3 regions of the Desulfitibacter alkalitolerans DSM 16504 genome follow, and region 1 is predicted to be linked to each of the others. Evidence: riboswitches for the same ligand, from Rfam matches in the RefSeq annotation. Region 1 holds a riboswitch; each other region holds the start of a gene.

The links. A riboswitch is a leader RNA that binds a small molecule or an ion and turns the genes downstream of it on or off. The one in region 1 is predicted to bind cobalamin.
Region 2: linked by a shared signal. The riboswitch ahead of K364_RS0117575 (cobyrinic acid a,c-diamide synthase CobB) and the one ahead of nikB (nickel ABC transporter permease) in region 1 are both predicted to bind cobalamin.
Region 3: linked by a shared signal. The riboswitch ahead of thiC (phosphomethylpyrimidine synthase ThiC) and the one ahead of nikB (nickel ABC transporter permease) in region 1 are both predicted to bind cobalamin.

What each region holds. Positions count from the first base shown of each region.
Region 1 is NZ_KK211103.1:104,777-109,047, forward strand. Features, by position in the region: gene nikC (nickel transporter permease) at 1-666, opposite strand, end outside; gene nikB (nickel ABC transporter permease) at 686-1,624, opposite strand; cobalamin riboswitch at 1,756-1,942, opposite strand; gene K364_RS0116955 (hypothetical protein) at 2,124-2,573, opposite strand; gene nrdG (anaerobic ribonucleoside-triphosphate reductase activating protein) at 2,688-3,215, opposite strand; gene K364_RS0116965 (anaerobic ribonucleoside triphosphate reductase) at 3,202-4,271, opposite strand, start outside.
Region 2 is NZ_KK211103.1:220,924-225,194, reverse strand. Features, by position in the region: gene K364_RS0117585 (aminotransferase class V-fold PLP-dependent enzyme) at 1-849, opposite strand, end outside; gene K364_RS0117580 (selenium metabolism-associated LysR family transcriptional regulator) at 846-1,748, opposite strand; cobalamin riboswitch at 2,016-2,191, shown strand; gene K364_RS0117575 (cobyrinic acid a,c-diamide synthase CobB) at 2,389-3,774, shown strand; gene cbiD (cobalt-precorrin-5B (C(1))-methyltransferase CbiD) at 3,814-4,271, shown strand, end outside.
Region 3 is NZ_KK211102.1:17,412-21,682, forward strand. Features, by position in the region: gene hydA (dihydropyrimidinase) at 1-194, shown strand, start outside; gene K364_RS24240 (glycoside hydrolase family 25 protein) at 378-1,064, shown strand; cobalamin riboswitch at 1,261-1,462, shown strand; gene thiC (phosphomethylpyrimidine synthase ThiC) at 1,607-2,908, shown strand; gene bzaB (B12 lower ligand biosynthesis ThiC-like protein BzaB) at 3,044-4,271, shown strand, end outside.

The sequences.
Region 1 (4,271 bases):
GGCACCCCATTCTGGATCTGGGGGCTGAGCACCTAATCCCAGGAAAGACAGTCCAGATATTTGTAATATGATAGCCCCCATGTCTAAGGTTGCCAGCACTATTAGGGGAGAAATCATATTGGGCAGTATGTGTCTAAAAATAATGTTTAAATGAGTGCTTCCGCTGACTCTTGCTGCCAGTACATACTCCTTTTCCCGTAGTGATAGAACTAGTCCCCGGGCTATCCTGGCATAACCAACCCAGTTAACAGCAGCTAAAGCTAACATTATATTGATTAAGCTTGGTCCAAGAATGCCAGCTATGCCAATGGCTAAAACAAGTCCTGGAAAGGCCAGAATAACATCTGCAAACCGCATAAAAAGGTTATCGATTTTTCCACCCATATAGCCTGCAGTTGTACCAATCGCAACCCCCAAGGTAAAAATGATGCTTATTACAACAAAGGAAACTCCAAGTGATAATCTTATTCCATATACTATCCTCGTAAATATGCATCTTCCCAGATGATCCGTACCCATTAGAAAATCCTTATCTGGTGGTTTGAGTGTTTGCTTTAAATTCTGTTTATCTGGAGAATAAGGGGTTACATAGGGTGCAAATATACCTAAAAGTACTATACTTAAAATTACTATGAGTCCGATTAGGGCCATCTTATCTTTAGCCAAGCTCCTAATTATGCCTATGTCAAGACCCCCTTCCTAAGCGTATGCGCGGGTCTAAAAACCTATAGGAAATGTCTACGAGAAGGTTTGCCAGTACAAATATTACTGCCATCCACAGAACATACCCCTGAATTACTGGGTAGTCTCGGTTGAAAATAGCCTCAACTGCATATTTACCAACCCCTGGCCAAGAAAACACAGTTTCAACAATCACCGTACCCCCGAGCAAAAAGCCCAGTGACATACCAAGTAGGGTTACAATTGATATAAGTGCATTTTTTAAGGCATGGTTTACAATAACTATCCTTTCCTTTAGTCCCCGAGCCCTTGCCGCCATTATATAATCCTGTCCCAATACCTCTAAAATACTAGCTCTTAATAGTCTAGTATAGGTTGCAGCCATTCCCATACCCAGGGTAACTGCAGGCAATACCAGGCTATCTATGCCATGTCTGCCCATTACCGGGAAAATCGTATATTTCACTGATAGATAATACATTAGTATTAAACCCAACCAAAACGCTGGCATTGATGCACCTAAAAAAGCAAATACTCTGCTTATATTATCAACCCACGTGCCCTTATAAACTGCCGCTAAAACTCCAACAGGCATTGCTATGGCAATCATTACTATTAAAGCAGCAAAGGTTAGTTCAAAGGTTGCCGGAAGCCTATATAATATTTCCTGTGTCACAGGAGTACCAGAATAAAAGGACACACCCAGGTCACCCTTAAGTACCCCACTTAACCAATTTAAGAATTGAACATATTCTGGATCATTTAATCCCATTTGTTGTCTTGTAGCTTCAAGCATCTGTTGGGTAGGTTCAAAGCCAGCCTGTCTAAGTTTTATTTCTGCTGGATCCCCCGGGGCTAGTTTACTTAAACTGTAGGTTAAAAGAGAAACACCAAAAAATACAGGTATCAAGTACAGCAGTCTTTGCAGAATATAGGCACGCACTGTATATCATCTTCCCTTCTAAAACGCTATTTCTAAAACAAAAACCCTTTTGCGGTACATGGCAAAAGGGATACGTCTTAAGGTAATCAAGACAATAAAAAACAACCCTTCCCAAGTCCACGTGGGCAAGCTATTAGTTTATAAAACAAGCAGGTTTCCTGACTTCAGGTCATTGTCAATACTGCGTCTTCCTAGGGCTAATGCCTAGTGACACAAATGCAGCTTGACTACCCTTCACAGTGGCGGGTCCGTGCTGGATTCTAACCAGCTTCCCTCTCTACTTCTCCATGAAGTATCACTTGCTTCATACAAGTATTAAATTATACTATATTTACAGCTTAACAACAAAGATTTGAACTGTCAATTAAGAAATTCCCAAACTAGTTAATTACCTTTTTATTAAGATAGAATTTGAGATTTGCTGTGACCCGACTTCATTAAATAAGAAAATTATTATACAAATATATCCCAAATAATTTTAAACTAAAGATTTTGCCCTTTATATAAGCTTAACACCTTTAAGATGAACAATATCATTCCAGTTTTTAGCTGTTACTGATTCAATGGCTAAAAAGTCCTTTCGAAGAGCTTTGATTTCACCATAAATCTCAATATGTCTTTCAGCATTTTTAATTTCCAAATCATCAAGCTTTAATTTAATATCCTTTATATCGCACTTAACTTCTTTAATATCTTCCTGTATATGTTGAATATCTCCTCGCATGACCTGCTGATTTGTTTTTAACTCTGTAATATCACCTTGCATTTGCTTGATATCTCCACGCATCTGTGTGATATCACCTTGCATTTGCTTGATATCTCCTTGCATTTGCTGTTGATTGCTTCTTAGCTCCGCAATATCACCTTGCATTTGCTTTATGTCTCCGCGCATTTCCTGCTGGCCTTGTAAAATATCTTTTAAAATTCTTTCGATATTATTCATTCTCATTGCTAACCTCCTTTTGATATTAAACCCCCTTGTTTTTATATCTTACAAATATCTAAAAGCTTATATTTTACTATATCTTACCAAGAAAAAAACATATGGTAAAGGAGAAATTTTTTAAGGTCTGACAACTTGGCTGACCGGATTATTAACTAATAAAGACCTTATTTTTCGCAAATCAATGATCCTTTGATTAGCTGAACCTCTAAAAGGAAGCCTAAGGTCTTTTTTGCTAATCTCAAATCTACCATCTATAAGGGTACTGCACTTTTTTAAAAGTTTGATTTTATTCTCATCTCCTTCAGATAAGATTTCTTCAATTATATAGCCCGAGTAAATTAATATATCCTCCACGCCCTTGCTTATTAACCTGGTGGCAAGTTTTTCTAGAACAAAAGCCTGCTCCATGGGCTCTCCTCCAGTAAAAGTTACTCTATTTATTCTCTTATCAAAAGTAAAAAGTTTTTCTACGTCTGTTATTGACATTGATTTTCCATAATGAAAGTCCTGAAGCTTAGGATTATGACATCCCTTGCAAGCAAAATTGCACCCGGATAAAAATAATACCTGCCTGATTCCAGGTCCATCCACAACACTGGTTCTAATGTAATCAGCAATTTGCAAATACATTTTAGTTTCCTTCAAAGTGGATCACCCTGTTTTTCTCTTCTTGTTTTTTTGCATTATTAAATTTATTAAGAGTAGAGAGATATCCAGTAATCCTCCTTATTCTCTTTATTGATTTGCTCTGGCAAACTGGGCAATTGTCTTCATATATAACACCTGAATGACCACATCCACTGCAGCAGTCCACTGGAAAGTTAATTGCAAAATATCCCATATCCTGGGCATGCATTTCTCTTACAATCTGCTCATAAGCTATCAAGTTGTGTTCCATACTGCTCGCCATTTCTACATAGGAAATATGTCCTGCGTTGCAAAATTTATGGTATGGGGCCTCAACCTTGATTTTATCAAATAGAAACATGTTATACTCTACTGGTACATGAAAGGAGTTTGTATACCATTCTTTGTCTGTAATACCTTTAATTACTCCAAATTTTTGAATATCCATCTTTAGAAATTTGCCGCTCAAGCCTTCTGCAGGGGTGGCAAGGAGAGTAAAGTTTAACCCATGTTTAACTGTGGCCTCGTTCACTCTCCTGCGCAAATGCCCTATTATTTCCAACCCTTTGCTTTGAGCTACTTCACATTCACCATGGTGCTTGCCTGTCATGGCTACTAGAATCTCGGCAAGGCCAATAAAGCCCATGCTCAGTGTTCCATTCCTTATGCATGTTTCTATTTTCTCACCAGGCTTAAGGGCATCGCTTCCCAGATAAAGCTCCTCACCAAATAAAAAAGGAAAATCAGTAATTTTTAGATTTTTTTGTATGTCATATCTATGAAGGAGTTGGTCAATAACCAGGTCTACTGTTTCGTCAAGCTTTCTATAAAAATTCTTCCAATTTCCAGCTGCCTCAATACCAATTCTAGGTAGATTGATAGTGGTAAATGAAAGGTTTCCCCTGCCATCTGTCACCTCCGGCCCATTTACATTGGCAATAACCCTTGTACGACATCCCATATAAGCTACTTCGTCCTGGTATTTGGCGTTGAAACTGGCATCTAGATTTATAAATGCAGGAAACAGCCTTTTTCCTGCAACATACATGGCTAGCCTGAATAAATAGTAATTCC
Region 2 (4,271 bases), 120 kb from region 1:
TAGGTCCATTTCATGCTGCCTGATTTTCTCCAGGCCGGTTCTCTTTATAAACTCAAAACCTGCAGTCAGGCCCATTATTCCAGGAGTATTGGGCGTACCGCTTTCCAATCTATCGGGAAATGCCTCAGGCTGCTCCAATAGATGAGATTTACTTCCCGTACCTCCCAGAATAAAAGGCTCCAGAACTGTTTCATCGTCCATGTCAATGCAAAGTCCTCCAACGCCTGGAGGTCCAAATAGCCCCTTATGCCCCGTAAAGGCCAGAAAGCTTAGATTTAACCTTTTCATGTCAATTGGTATGCTGCCGGCAGTTTGAGCTGTATCCAGCAAATATAAAAGACCGTGGTCACCTGCAATCCCGCCTATCTCTTCTGCAGGCTGCAGGCTGCCAAAAACATTTGAGGCATGATTTAGGACAATAAGCTTTGTATTAGTTTTAAGTGCCTTCCTGATTTTATCTGGATTAATAAAGCCGTCTCCATCTGCTTTGACGGTGGTATAATCAATTATTCCAGATTTTTTGAGAGCTTCCAAGGGACGGGCAACTGAGTTATGTTCTATGCTTGATGTGACAACATGGTCCCCCTTTTTTAAAACCCCTCTTAACACAAAATTAATGGCATAGGTTATGTTCATTGTAAACACAACCTTAGCCGGGTCAGGGCAATTAAAAAAATCAGCTATAACCTCTCTAGCTGCTAGGAGCTTTCTGCCGGCTTCCAGACCTAATCTATATCCTCCCCTGCCGGGACTTACACCTATAGTATTAAAATATTCATTTATTGCCTGAACTACTGTGGGTGGTTTGGGATGGCTTGTTGCTGCATTATCAAAATATACCTGTCTCATATCTTATGTGCCTCCTGATAGCCTGGTTTGCAAAATTTAATAAATTCCAGATTAATGGGGGATAGGGTTTTAGTTTTATTATAGGCTATATAAAAATTGCGTGTAGCAGGCATTTCCAGGATTTCATAGGTGTTAATTAGCTTGCTTTTTGCATAATCTCTTGCAGCAATTTCTGAAATAATGGAAAATCCCATGCCTTCCTTAACACCCTGCTTGATGGACTGGACATTATCAAAATATCCAATGACCTTTAAAAGAGACAATTCCAGCCCCGAAGAATGCAGTACCTTTTCTATAAATGCCTGGGTTCCTGAACCTGGTTTTCTAAAGATGAAGTTGTTATCTAACAAGCTGGTTATGGATACGGGAGTATCAAGTTTGATATTTGCAGGTGTAATAAGAACCATCTTTTCCTCGTGAATAGGAATGAATTCCAGTTTATCAGCATAAAAAACCTCACCCAGCATTCCAATGTCTGCTTCGCCATTAACCAAAATATCTGCTACTCCCAGAGAATCCTTTTGGGTAACGGTAAAATTTGTTCCTGGAAACCTTTTAATGAAATTTGCAATTAAAGCTGGAACCATGTATTGATTAGGCACAGTACTAGCGGCAATATTTATTGTGCCTACGGTTTTGCCGGTCCAGTCCTTCAGATCCCACATGGCCTTTTCCTTAATGTTTAGTATCTCCTTTGACCAGTAATATAATCTTTGTCCAAAGGGTGTGAGAGTAACTCTTTTGCTAAGTCTATCAAAAAGCTTTTGACCAAAGTATTTCTCAAGGCTATTAATATGTGTGCTAACTGTTGATTGACTTAAGAATAAACTGTCTGCTGCTTTAGAAAAACTCTGATGTTCAGCAACCTTAACAAAAGCCATTAACTGATGAAACTGCATAATAACCTCCATAAAAGAATTATCTCTTTTTATTCCATTTTATTGTATCTATTGTCTCGATATAATTCAATTGTTTTTTTAGATTAAGGTGTTGCTTTAAAGCTTGGTTGAAGGACCCAAATTATTTAAAAAAGAATGTCATTGAAAGGTTACTGTTTTCCGGCAATACTTTTTTTGCAGTGAAATCATTAAATAGAATAAAAATCACATTAGTACAAAAGTTACCTTGTCTATTTGACCATGTTTACGTTATAATAGGTATAATCTGAATATATTTTAAGAATAGGTGCCCGTTAGGGTTAAAAGGGAAACCCGGTGCAATTCCGGTACGGTCCCGCCACTGTAACCAGCTACAATCCGTATCATAACCACTGAGTCTTCGGGAAGGGATACGGGGAGGATTATCTGGAAGTCAGGAAACCTGCCTGTTTTTGAAGTTACATGAAAGACCCTCGAGGAAAGTGGTCAAATGTGGCAATTTCTAAGAATATTGCTTCTACCCTTGGGGTAGAAGTTTTTTTAAATTTGGGGACATTCCTTGACAAGAGGCTAGACAAATGATGCACACCAAAGCAAGGTTTTGGAAGTGTTATTCTGACTTCTGACTTCTGAAGAGGTGTGTCCCCTGGAGGTAGAAAACATGAGCTTCCCCCGTATATTGATTGCAGGTGTACAAAGTGGAGTTGGCAAGACGACCCTTACCCTGGGATTGTTGGCTGCTTTAAAAAGAAGGGGCATCAAGGTACAGCCATTCAAGGTTGGTCCCGATTATATAGATCCTGGGCTGCATTACCATGCAGCTGGTGTCAAAAGCCATAATTTAGACAGCTGGATGGGCAGTGAGGAGGTTGTTAAAACAGTCTTTGCTAGAAATGCCCAAAATGCTGATATTTCTATAATAGAAGGAGTGATGGGGCTATTTGACGGTGCCAGGGGAGAAAGGCTAAAGGGCAGTAGTGCTCATATAGCCATGATCTTAAAAGCACCTGTAATCCTGGTGGTTAATGTTAAGGGAATGGCCAGAAGTTGTGCAGCATTAGTTAAAGGCTACAAGGAGTATGTTTCTGGATTGGACCTCAAGGGAGTTATATTAAATAATGCAGGCAGTGACTACTATAAAACAATATTAGCTGGGGCCCTGGAGGATGAATTAGGAGTAAAAGTGTTGGGCTGCCTGGCAAAGAATAAGCATATAACCATGCCGGAGAGACATCTGGGACTGCTTCCAGCTGAGGAAAACAATGAATTAAGTTCAGCCATCAGCTTAATGGCAGACTTAGCTGAAGCCGAGGTTGATGTGGATGCACTCCTTGCAGCAGCCAGGGCCTCTGAGCCTGTAGAATTTAAAGAGTATAATAGTTCGAGCACGCCTCGCAATCAATATAAAAACACCTTCATTGGAGTGGCAAGGGACCAGGCTTTTACCTTCTATTATCAGGATAGCCTTGATTATCTCCAGGAGCTAGGGGCCAGACTTGTATATTTTAGTCCCCTTAAAGACTCCTCTGTACCAGATGTGGATGGGTTATATATAGGCGGCGGTTTTCCAGAGATGTTCATTAAAGAACTCTCTGAGAATCAATCCATGATTACCTCTTTACATAATGCCCATGACAAGGGGCTGCCCATATTTGCAGAATGTGGTGGCTTCATGTATCTTACTGAAAAGGTTGTGGATTTTCAAGGTAACAGCTGGCCTGGTGTAGGGCTTGTACCTGTTGAAGTGAAAATGACAAATAAACTGGCTGCCCTGGGATATGTCAAGGCATCAGCCCTGAAAAAATCCATTATTGGAGATTTGGGTGATGAAGTAAAGGGCCATGAATTCCATTACTCTGTCATGTCAGGAATACCAGAAGAAGACAGCGCTTTTTCTCTTGTTGGGGGCAAGGGTGCTGATTATAGAAGAGATGGATATGCCAGAAGAAACCTTTTTGCATCTTACGTCCATATACATTTGCGATCAAATCCAAAGGCAGCCCTGAATTTCCTGGATGCATGCCGGGAGTTAAAGCAAAGAAGATAAACTATTAAGTTAAAATACCAAGGGATGGAAGTGTAGCTGGTGGTCATAGATAACAACAAGGATGGGAAAAAGCTGCGCTCTGGATACACTACTGGAACCTGTGCTGCAGCTGCTGCCCAGGCAGCCTTGAAGCAATTATTAGAGCTAAGAAAACAAAAAATACACAATTTAACTCCAATAATCTTTCCAATTCATGTTGTTGCAGTTGATTTGCCCCAGGGAGGTACTGTCAGCATTCCCATAAAGAGCATAACTGTTAAGGGAGATATAGTAACAGCAGAGGTTATAAAGGATGCGGGAGATGACCCTGACATTACCAATGGTACAAGTATCTGTGCGTCTGTAGAAATCCTGGAGGCAAATTCTTTAGAGATACTGGAGCATAATAATGAAATAATTCTCCTTGGAGGAAAGGGTGTTGGCAGGGTAACCAAGCCTGGGCTTTCAGTACCAGTGGGGGAGCCAGCAATAAATCCTGTGCCCAGGAGGATGATTAT
Region 3 (4,271 bases), on a different contig from region 1:
CGAACAAAAAGGTTCGTCTAGGCACAGATACCCTTCATATGGGCAGTGACTATTCACCTTATGAAGGAATTGAGGTTCAGGGTTACCCAAGTACAACTATATTAAGGGGCAATATAATAGTAGAAAATGGTCAGTTTTTAGGGGAAAAAGGCTTTGGGCAGTTTATCAGAAGAAAACAGCCCCAATATGTCTAGGCAGTGATACGCTAAAATGCCATTAAGGTAAAATAATGGTAACGCTCCAAACAGTATATAGCAGTATATAATCAGTATACTAAATATTTAATTCAAACCTTTCAGATACTTTTTGTAACAAAATGACGCTAAAAATATATGATGTATTAATGTATCTAAGCTTTTATACTAAGAGGTTTCCAATTGCAAAAGGCAAGTGCAAGCTGTTTACACGGAATAGATGTTTCCCATTGGCAGGGGGAAATAGATTGGCATTCTGTAAAAAAAGCTAATATAAGCTTTGCCTATATTAAATCTACTGAAGGAAGAACATATACCGATCCCAGATTTATAAGTAATGCAAGGGGAGCATTAGCAGCAAACATCCCAACAGGTGCATACCACTTTGCCAGGCCAGACAATAATCCAACCAAACAGGGGGCTATTGAAGAAGCGAAGCATTTTATCAAAACCATGGCAGAAGGCTTTGGGAAAAATAGAGTTGGTGACATACTTCCGGTTTTGGACTTAGAGGTACCGCCGGCCAAAAAAGACTCCAAAGCAGCTACCCATGAAATTTTAGAGTGGGCTGCCTCATTTGACCGCTATTTTACAGAGAATACTGGCAGAGCTTTAATGCTTTATACTGGAAGCTATTTTATCAAAGAACATAACAATTTTAATCATCCTGCCCATGGCTTTATCCTTGCTCATATGCCCCTTTGGATTGCAATGTATCCCCATGCAAGGGGTAACCCGGAATATCCTGACAATGCAGGTGGTTGGGCCAGATGGACAGCATGGCAGTACACCAATTCAGGAAAGGTGAAAGGCATCAAGGGAAATGTTGATTTAAACTGGGCTGTGCCAGATCTGATTAGGAGCTGCTAGTACTTATCCTATGTGCATCTTAACCTGCTTCATCTTCCCAGAATAGAGCTCTGGCTCCATCAAATCTAATAATAATTCTATTCATCTTAAGTATTTGTTGGGCAGGCATAACGAACATCTGGAAGGTGATAGGAAAAATAATAGAAATTTCTTGACATTTCCAGTAGTGGAAATTAAAATGTTGATAAAGTTAATAAACTGCTATGTGCAAATTGGTGCCTCCAGATGGAGGTCAAAAGGGAATTGGGTGCAAGTCCCAAACGGTCCCGCCACTGTAACCGGAGAGCTGCTTTACAAATATCCACTGTTCTTCACGCCCTTTGGGATAAGGAGAATGGGAAGGAGTAAAGCCGCAATGATACGGAAGTCAGGAAACCTGCCTGTTTGCAAGAGGAAAGTCTCTCGGGAATAGAGACAGACAACTGCAGCATTGAGGATGATGGTAAAGTCTTCAGCCAGATTTTTATTTTGGCTGGGGACTTTTATTTTTTCTATCTAAGGTTGGGGACTTTTTAATATTAAAAACCAAGGAGGTAAAAGCAATGTCTTTACTGAGAAATGCTCAAAATGGTATTGTCACCAGAGAAATGGAGCAGGTGGCAGCACAAGAAAAAGTCAGTCCTGAATTTATCAGACAGGGAGTAGCTGAAGGTAAAATTGTCATACTTAAAAATGCTAATCACACTAATGCAGTACCCCTGGCAGTAGGTGCCGGACTTAAAACCAAGGTTAGTGCAAGTGTAGGTCTATATGGGAAAGATGCAAGTATTGAAAATGAATTGGAAAAAATCAGGGCAGCTGTTGATGCCGGCACAGATGCCATAATGGACTTGAGTGTAACAGGTGAGATTGATGCAATGCGTAAGGAAGTTTTATCTGCAGTTTCTAAACCGGTAGGTACACTTCCCTTATATCAGGCCCTTGCTAATGCTGGTATTAAATATGGATCATCTCTTAAAATGACAGCAGATGATCTTTTTGAAGTAATTGAAGCTCAAGCGGCTGAAGGAGTGGCCTTTTTAGCACTTCATTGTGGCACCACCATGGCTATTATAGAGCGTGCAAAAAGAGAAGGTAGAATTGATCCCCTTGTAAGCTACGGAGGATCTCATCTCATAGGGTGGATGGTACATAACCAGAGGGAAAATCCCTTATATGAATACTTTGACAGGGTTCTGGAAATTGCCAAGAACTACGATGTAGCTCTAAGCTTTGCTGACAGCATGAGACCTGGCTGCCTGGCTGATTCCTTAGACGGTGCACAGGTTCAAGAATTGGTAGTACTGGGGGAACTGGTACAAAGAACAAGAGATGCTGGTGTTCAGGTTATGGTTAAGGGCCCAGGACATGTTCCACTTAACCAGATAAAAACGACCATTGAACTTCAGAAGGGACTATGTAAAAATGCTCCATATTTTGTATTTGGTCCCCTTGTAACGGATACAGGTGTGGGTCATGATCACATAAGTGCAGCCATTGGCGGTGCAGTAAGCTCATGGGCCGGTGCAGACTTCATCTGTTATGTAACACCTGCCGAGCATCTTGGTATTCCCAATGCTAATCAGGTTCGAGAAGGAGTAGTAGCTGCCCGTATTGCTGCCCACTGTGGGGACCTGGCCAAGGGAATGCCTGCTGCTGTAAACTGGGATCTTGAGATGTCCATTGCCAGAAAAGCCCTTGACTGGGATAAACAGATTTCCCTGGCCATTGATCCTACTACCGCAAAACTAATCTGGAAAGAAAGAAGTGATGATTTCTCCTCCAAATGCAGCATGTGCGGACAATACTGTGCCATGGAGATAATCTCCAAGTATTTAAATACTGATACTAAACATGCATGCTAAATGTAGCTCTTAATATTAGAAGAAATTATTATTTATGATAAATTCCACGGTTTAAATAAATGGCTAAGAGGTCGTTGTACTCTCAGATATGAAATGCATGTTTAAATAGTTAGTTAAAAGAAGGGGTGATTAATAATGACTCAAATGTTAAAAGCACGAGCTGGAAAAATCACTGAAGAAATGGAAAAAGTAGCTATTCAGGAAAATGTAGATGTTAAATTCATTCGTCAAGGTGTTGCCGAGGGAACAATTGTTATCCCTAAAAACAAGAACCGCAGCCGTTCCAGGATTTGTGGAATTGGCAAGGGATTAGATATTAAAGTAAATGCTCTTATAGGCACTTCAAGTGATAGGTCTCAGGCTGAAATGGAAGCTAGAAAGCTAAAAGCCGCCGAGGAAGCAGGATGCAACTCCTTCATGGATTTGAGTACAGGCGGAGATATTGATGCCATGAGAAGACAGACCCTGTCCCTGGCAAGGGTGGCTGTAGGAAGTGTACCTCTCTATCAGGCTGGAGTTGAAGCCATTCATAAATATGGAAGCGTGGTGGAAATGAGACCTGATGACATACTTGACACAATTGAAAAACAAGCAGCTGACGGCCTTGATTTTATGGCTATTCACAGTGCCTTGAGCTTAGATGTGCTGAAAACCCTTCAAAAAACCGGCAGGGTTACTGAAGTGGTCAGCCGTGGAGGTTCCTTCCTAACAGGTTGGATGTTTCACAACCAAAAGGAAAATCCGCTACTAGAACATTTTGACCGCCTGCTGGCAATTATGAAGGAGTATGATGTAGTTTTTAGTGTTGGAGACGCAGTTCGACCAGGTTGTACTGCTGATTCTCTTGACCAGGTGCAGCTTAAGGGATTGATGCTGGCCGGCGATCTAGTAAAAAGAGCATTGGAAGCTGGAGTACAAGTTATGGTGGAAGGTCCAGGCCATGTTCCCTTAAACCATATTGAGTCCACCATTCTTCTTCAAAAAAGACTCTGCTATAATGTTCCCTATTATGTTCTGGGATTTTTGGCTGCAGACATAGCACCTGGTTATGACCATATTACCGGTGCAATTGGAGGAGCTTATGCAGCAATGTGCGGTGCTGATTTCTTGTGTTATTTGACTCCTGCCGAACATCTGGGTCTGCCAAATGAGGAGGATGTTAGAACAGGTGTAAAAGCTATCAAGATAGCAGCTCAAGCAGCGGATATTGCAAGGGGAAGAAAAGGTGCATGGGATAGAAATCTGCAAATGGCAAAAGCCAGGGTTGCCCTTGATATGGATAAACAAATTGAACTTGCTCTAAACTCCAGCAGCCTACTGGAAGCAAGAGCCAAAAACAAAGGTAATGCTCCCTGTGTTTGCG